2 regions of the Micrococcus sp. iso_229 genome follow, and region 2 is predicted to be linked to the other one. Evidence: predicted binding sites of a transcription regulator. Region 2 holds the regulator's gene; the other holds the start of a gene.
The links. The regulator HrcA, encoded in region 2, represses chaperone genes, less so after heat shock. The targets are predictions, from matches to a motif close to TTNGCACTCGNNNNNNNCGAGTGCNAA.
Positions count from the first base shown of each region.

Region 1: groES (co-chaperone GroES) is a predicted target of HrcA. The motif match lies at 1,569-1,595, and genes of this name have one in related genera.

Region 1 covers NZ_CM176514.1:1,750,929-1,754,337, reverse strand. Annotated here, with positions in the region: gene AC3RKA_RS08025 (hypothetical protein) at 154-1,131, opposite strand; gene groES (co-chaperone GroES) at 1,772-2,068, shown strand; gene groL (chaperonin GroEL) at 2,177-3,409, shown strand, end outside.
Region 2 covers NZ_CM176514.1:1,286,268-1,289,676, forward strand. Annotated here, with positions in the region: gene AC3RKA_RS06010 (16S rRNA (uracil(1498)-N(3))-methyltransferase) at 1-316, opposite strand, end outside; gene dnaJ (molecular chaperone DnaJ) at 313-1,446, opposite strand; gene hrcA (heat-inducible transcriptional repressor HrcA) at 1,522-2,535, opposite strand; gene AC3RKA_RS06025 (DUF3097 family protein) at 2,705-3,409, shown strand, end outside.

The DNA of each region.
Region 1 (3,409 bases), 460 kb from region 2:
CCGCCGAGTCTCGCCTTCCGGGGGCAGAACCCGCCGGGTCTCGCCTTCCGGGGGCAGAACCCGCGTGTTTCCAGGTTCCGTGGGCAGAAACGCCCTCGCTTCTGCCCACGGAACCCCTGCGCACAGACGGCAGGGCCATACGCGACGACGACGTCAGGCATCCCAGCCGTTCGAGACCTGTGCCCGTCGTCTGAGGACGGCCTCGATCACCCGCGCGTATCCCTCGCCGACGTCCCGGCCCGTGACGTGCAGGGTCATCTGCCCACGTTCCGCGTAGTACTGGTCTCGCCGGGCGTCCCGGGCGTGTTGCTCGGCACTCCGGTGCACCTCGCCGTCGTACTGGAGGACGAGCCGGCAGTCCTCGAACCACAGATCGGCCTCGGGGGCGTCCCGCCGCCCGGGGTCGAACACGTGCTGCAGCGTCGGCTCGCCCAGCCCCGCCTCGACGAGCGCCAGCCTCAGCCGGGTCTCCTGCGGCGAGTCGGCACCCACCCGTACGCGCTCGAGCGCCGCCGTCGCCCGCGGTCTTCTGACGAACCGCCCGAGCGGCCGCATCGCCTCGTGCACCGCGGTGACCGTGGTGACGGGAGGCCGCCGGCCGCGCGGGGACCAGGGGTGACGGACCAGGTGGTCACCCGCCGACACGAGGGATGCCTCGTCCCAGGGGTGGCCGATCGAGCACAGATCGAGCCAGGTCCGTTCCGGCGTCGTCACCCGTAGCCCGAGCACGGAGGTGACGTGGCCGGCGGGCAGGGGTCTGCGGTGCTCCATGACGCCGGGGATCCGCGCCCGTGCGGTGCCGCGGTGCAACGTGATCTCGACGGCGGCGCGTCGCGTGGCCCCGCCCGGGGGAAGCGGGAGGCCGTGGAGGTGCGCCGCCGTCTCGTGGGAGAGGACGGCGTCGGGACGGGACCGCAGGAGGGCGGTCAGCAGGTCGAGGCCGACCCCGTGGTGCGGCGGCGGGAGCCCGGCCGACTCCCAGGTGCGCAGCGGCATGTCACGTCGGCGGTGGATGCCGCGGGCGAGGCGGAGGACGTCGGACCGCCGCACCCGGCTGGGCGGCAGACCGCGTTCGAGCACGTCGCGGGTGGTGAAGACGGGGACGAGGGGGAGGTCGGGGGCGAAGGGCATGGGTCGACCCTGACGCGGTCGGCCCGACGGCGGCCGGGCGGGCCGCGTGTCTGTGCACACCGGCGCGGGGTGGGCCGGCTGTGCAGGACTGGGCGGCGGCCGGTTGTCCCGCCGGGACGACGTCGTCGTGGCTCGGTGGGCAGAACTGCGAAGAGTTCCGCCCACGCAACATCCGTGGGCGGAAGAGAGGGCGCTTCTGCCCACGGAGATCGAAAACCTGCGGATGCTGCCCACGCGATGGGCGGGGGTGCGGTTTCTGCCCACGGAGGGTGGCGGGTGGCGAGGGGGGTGGGGAGTGGGGGAGGGACAGGATCCCGGCGGCAGTCGTGACCACTCCGTGTGCTCCCGGGCCCGGAACCCGCCCCGCCCGCCGCCCCACGGCATCCCACCGCACCGCGCCCCGCGCCCTCCGCCCACGGCGGACGGCGGGGACACGGCTGGCACTCATGTTGAAGGAGTGCCAGAACCCGGAGTAGAGTCGGCACTGGCACTCGGGGGTACCGGGTGCCAATGCCCGAGGTGGACCGTCCGGCACCGCGACGACGGAGGGTCTGACGCCCGTGGCGCACCCGCAGACCACAGCATCAGCGGACCGGCGAGCCCGCCGGAGCCGCACGTCGACGAAGAAGGAGTGTGCAGCATGTCTGTCTCCATCAAGCCCCTCGAGGATCGCATCGTTGTCCGCCCCCTGGAGGCCGAGCAGACCACCGCGTCGGGCCTCGTGATCCCGGACACCGCCAAGGAGAAGCCGCAGGAGGGCCAGGTCGTGGCCGTGGGCCCGGGCCGGGTCGCCGAGAACGGCAACCGCGTGCCGGTCGACGTCGCCGAGGGTGACGTGGTGCTGTACTCCAAGTACGGCGGCACCGAGGTCAAGGTCGGCGGCGAGGAGTACCTGGTGCTCTCCGCCCGCGACGTGCTGGCCGTCGTCACCAAGTGACCCCGCCGCGACGGGCCCGGTGAGCGGCGCGCACCGCACCGGTGCGCGCGCCCCGGGCCCCTCGCGTCCCCGCACCCCCTGACTCCCTGAACGAAAGGAGCGTCCGTCATGGCCAAGCAGCTGGCTTTCAACGACGACGCACGCCGCGCCCTCCAGGCCGGCATCGACAAGCTCGCCGACACCGTCAAGGTCACCCTCGGCCCCAAGGGCCGCAACGTGGTGCTCGACAAGGCGTGGGGCGCCCCCACCATCACCAACGACGGCGTCACGATCGCCCGTGAGGTGGAGCTGGAGGACCCGTACGAGAACATGGGCGCCCAGCTCGCCAAGGAGGTCGCCACCAAGACCAACGACATCGCGGGCGACGGCACCACCACCGCCACCGTGCTGGCCCAGGCGCTCGTGAACGAGGGCATGCGCCAGGTCGCCGCCGGCGCCGCGCCGGGCGAGGTCAAGAAGGGCATCGAGGTGGCCGTGGCCGCCGTCGAGCAGCGCCTGCAGGAGAACGCCCGCCCGGTCGAGGGCCAGGAGGTGGCCCACGTGGCCGCCATCTCGGCCCAGAACGACGAGGTCGGCGAGCTGCTGGCCCGCGCGTTCGACACGGTCGGCACCGACGGCGTCATCACCATCGAGGAGTCCTCCACGACCTCCACCGAGCTGGACGTCACCGAGGGCATGCAGTTCGACAAGGGCTTCCTGTCCCCGTACATGGTCACCGACGCCGAGCGTCAGGAGGCCGTGCTCGAGGACGCCTACGTCCTGATCAACTCGGGCAAGATCTCCAACGTGCAGGAGCTGCTGCCCCTGCTGGAGAAGGTCCTGCAGGCCAACAAGCCGCTGTTCGTGATCGCCGAGGACGTCGAGGGCGAGGCCCTGTCCACCCTCGTGGTGAACAAGATCCGCGGCACCCTGAACGTCGTGGCCGTCAAGGCTCCGGGCTTCGGCGACCGCCGCAAGGCCATGATGCAGGACATCGCGATCCTCACCGGCGCCCAGGTCGTCTCCCCGGACCTCGGCATGAAGCTCGAGCAGGCCGACCTGGACCTGCTCGGCTCCGCCCGCCGCATCACCGTCACCAAGGACGAGACCACCATCGTCGACGGCGGCGGTGCGGCCGAGGACGTCGAGGCCCGGGTCGCCCAGATCAAGGCCGAGTCCGCCGCGACCGACTCCGACTGGGACCGCGAGAAGCTCCAGGAGCGCCTCGCCAAGCTCTCCGGCGGCATCGGCGTGATCCGCGTGGGCGCCGCCACCGAGGTGGAGCTCAAGGAGCGCAAGCACCGCATCGAGGACGCCGTGTCCTCGACCCGCGCCGCCCTCGAGGAGGGCATCGTGGCCGGC
Region 2 (3,409 bases):
CGAGCTCGACGGCGGCCTGGACCGCCATGAGGTCCCGATCGCCCTTGGCGAGGGCCTGGACGAGCACGAGCGCCGGGGTGGGTGCCGGCTCCTCCGCCACCGCGTCCAGCCGCACGGACACCCCGTCCGGGGCGGCCGCGAGCACGGTGCCGTGGCCGAGCGTGCCCGACCCGTCGGCCAGGATCACGGCCTCCCCGGGGGCCAGGCGCATGGCCGCGGCGGCGTGGCGGGCCTCGGGGCCACCGAAGACGACCTCCACGCCGGCGCTCGCGCCGGCCAGGGCGCCCGGCTCGAGGTGGAACAGGGGGGCGGTCACAGGTTCCTCAGGTTCTCCCGCAGCCGGGCGAACATGCCCCTGGCCTGGGGTGCGCCGTGCACGACCTCCTCGCCGCGCACCTCGGCCAGGCGCTCCAGGAGCTGGCGCTGCTCGTCGTCCAGGTCGGTGGGCGTGGTGACCACCACGTCCACCTTGAGGTCACCACGGCCCTGCCCGCGCAGGCGGCCGACGCCCAGGCCCTGGAGGACCTCGACGTGGCCGGACTGCACGCCCGGGTCCAGGCTGACGGACTGCTTGCCGTCCAGGGTGTCCAGCGTGACGGTGGTCCCCAGGGCCGCGGCGGCCATGGGGACGGTCACGGTGGTGGCCAGGTGGTCGCCCTCGCGGCGGAAGGTCTCGTCCGGGCGGACCGCGATCTCCACGTAGAGGTCGCCGTTCGGGCCGCCGCCCGGGCCGGCCTCGCCGCGGCCGGCGAGGTGGATGCGGGTGCCGTCGTCCACGCCCGCGGGGATGCGCAGGGTCAGCGGCGTCCGGGTGCGGACGCGGCCCTGCCCGTCGCACTCGTGGCAGGGCGTCGGGATGACGGTGCCGAACCCCTGGCAGGCGGGGCAGGCCTCGGTGGCCATGACGGTGCCCAGCAGCGATCGCACGGGGCGCTGGATCATGCCGTGGCCGTGGCAGGTCTGGCAGGTCTCCGGCTGGGTGCCGGGCTCGCAGCATGAGCCCTCGCACCGCTCGCAGCGCACGGCCGTGTCCAGCTCAATGGTCTGCTCGCCGCCGAAGACGGCGTCGCGCAGGTCGATCCGCGCGGTCACCAGGGCGTCCTGGCCGCGGCGGGCGCGGCTGGCGGGGCCGCCGCGGCCGCCCTGGCCGGCGGCGTTCATGAAGGTCTCGAAGATGTCGGCGAAGCCCCCGAAGCCGCCCGCCCCGCCGAAGCCGCCCGGGAAGCCGGCCTGGCCGTTCTCATTGCCCGTCGTGTCGTAGGCCCGACGCCGGCCCTCGTCCGAGAGCACCTCGTAGGCGTGGGAGATGCGCTTGAACTGCTCGGCCGCCTCCGGGTCGGGGTTGACGTCCGGGTGGTGGGTGCGCGCGAGCTTGCGGTAGGCGCGGCGGATCTCCTCGGTGCTGGCGTCACGGCTGACGCCGAGCGTCTCGTAGTGGTCGGTCACGGTGGGGATTCCTCTCGGGGCGAGCGGGACGTGGGGCGGTGCGGGACGGGGCCCGCCAGGACGCGCGGAGGCGCGTCAGGTGGTCAGGATGCGGGAGAGATAGCGGGCGATCGCCCGGACGGCGGCCATGGTGCCCGGATAGTCCATCCGGGTCGGGCCGATGACGCCGAGCTTCGCCACGGCGCCGGGGCCGTAGGCGGCCGCGACCACCGAGGTGTCCGCGAGCGATCCGGCGTTCTCGGACCCGATCCGCACGGACACCCCGTGGGCGTCCTGCTCCATCTCCGTGAGCAGGCGCAGCAGCACCACCTGCTCCTCGAGCGCCTCCAGGATCGGCCCGATGGACGCGCCGAAGTCCCCCGGGGAGCGGGCCAGGTTGGCGGTGCCGGCCAGGACGATGCGGTCCTGCCGGCCGGCCTCGAGCAGGTCGTGGACGGCCGCGGCCACGAGGGCGGCGGACTGCCGGTGCTCCGGGCGGACCCGGGTGACGACGTCGTCCACCACGGTGGCCGCCGACACCGGACCGAGCCCCAGCAGGGCGTCCAGCAGGAGGCCGCGGAGCACGGACAGCTCCGCCTCGTCGACCGGCCGGTCCAGCACGGCGTGCCGCTGGTCCACCCGTCCCGTGGACAGGATGAGGACCACGAGCACCCGCGTGGGCGTGAGGGAGACCAGTTCGAGGTGGCGGATCGTGGAGCCGTCCTCGTGGGGGAACTGCGCGACGGCGACCTGCTGGGTCAGCTGGGCCAGGAGGCGCACCGTGGACTCCATCATGTGCTCGGTGTCCGTCTCCGGGTCCAGCAGGGTCCGCACGGCCCGGCGCTCCGCCGGGGACAGCGGCTTCACCTCGGAGAGGCGGTCGACGAACACGCGGTAGCCCTTGTCCGTGGGGACGCGCCCGGCGGAGGTGTGCGGGGCCACGATGAGGCCCTCCTCCTCGAGCGCAGCCATGTCGTTGCGCACGGTCGCGGAGGACACGCCCAGGGCGTGCCGTTCCACGAGCGCCTTGGAGCCCACGGGCTCGCGCAGCGCCACGTAGTCCTCCACGATCGCCTGGAGCACCTGCAGGCGGCGGGGCTGCTCCGACATCTCGGTCCTCCTCTGGTCCGTCGGGATCCGGGGCGACCCCGGAGGTGCCCCTGACTGGCACTCCGGCGGGTCAAGTGCCAATGCTACCGTCCGACCCGGGGGACGGCCCGACCGGTCCGCACGGCTTCGCTCACGGTGATCGCCCGCCCCGTTGCTACCGTGATCTCCCATGGACTGGAGCAGCTGGGGCCCCGCGGGCCACGACGACCTGACGCGCCGCCCCACCCGGACCGTCCCCGATGTGCCCGCCGCCCCCGGCACGGTGGTCGAGGACGTGGCCTCCGGGTTCACCGGGGCCGTGATCGGCATCGAGCGCTCCGGCGGCGTGCACGTGGTGGTCCTGGAGGACCGCCGCGGCGTGCGCCGCGGCTTCCCCCTCGGCGGCGGCTTCTGGATCGACGGCGAGCCCGTGACCCTGGTCCCCCCGGCCGCCGCGGCCCCGGCGGCGCCGGCCCGCACCGCCTCCGGCTCGCGACGGGTCGAGGGGGCGCGCGCCCGCACCGCCCGCGCCTCACGCATCTGGGTGGAGGGCGTGCACGACGCCGAGCTGGTGGAGAAGGTGTGGGGCGAGGATCTGCGTCTCGAGGGCATCGTCGTGGAGCCCCTGCACGGGGTGGACGACCTCGCCGGGGCGATCCGCACGTTCGCCCCCGGCCCGCGGCGCCGGCTCGGGATCCTCATGGACCACCTCGTCACCGGGTCCAAGGAGGAGCGCCTCGCGGCCGAGGCCATGCGCGTGCCAGGGGCCGCGGGCAACGTGCTCATCCTCGGCCACCCCTACGTGGACGTCTGGCAGGTCATCAAGCCCTCCGTCCTCGGCATCCCCGCGTGGCCCGTCGTGCCGAAGGGGCAGGACTGGAAGACGGGGATCCTG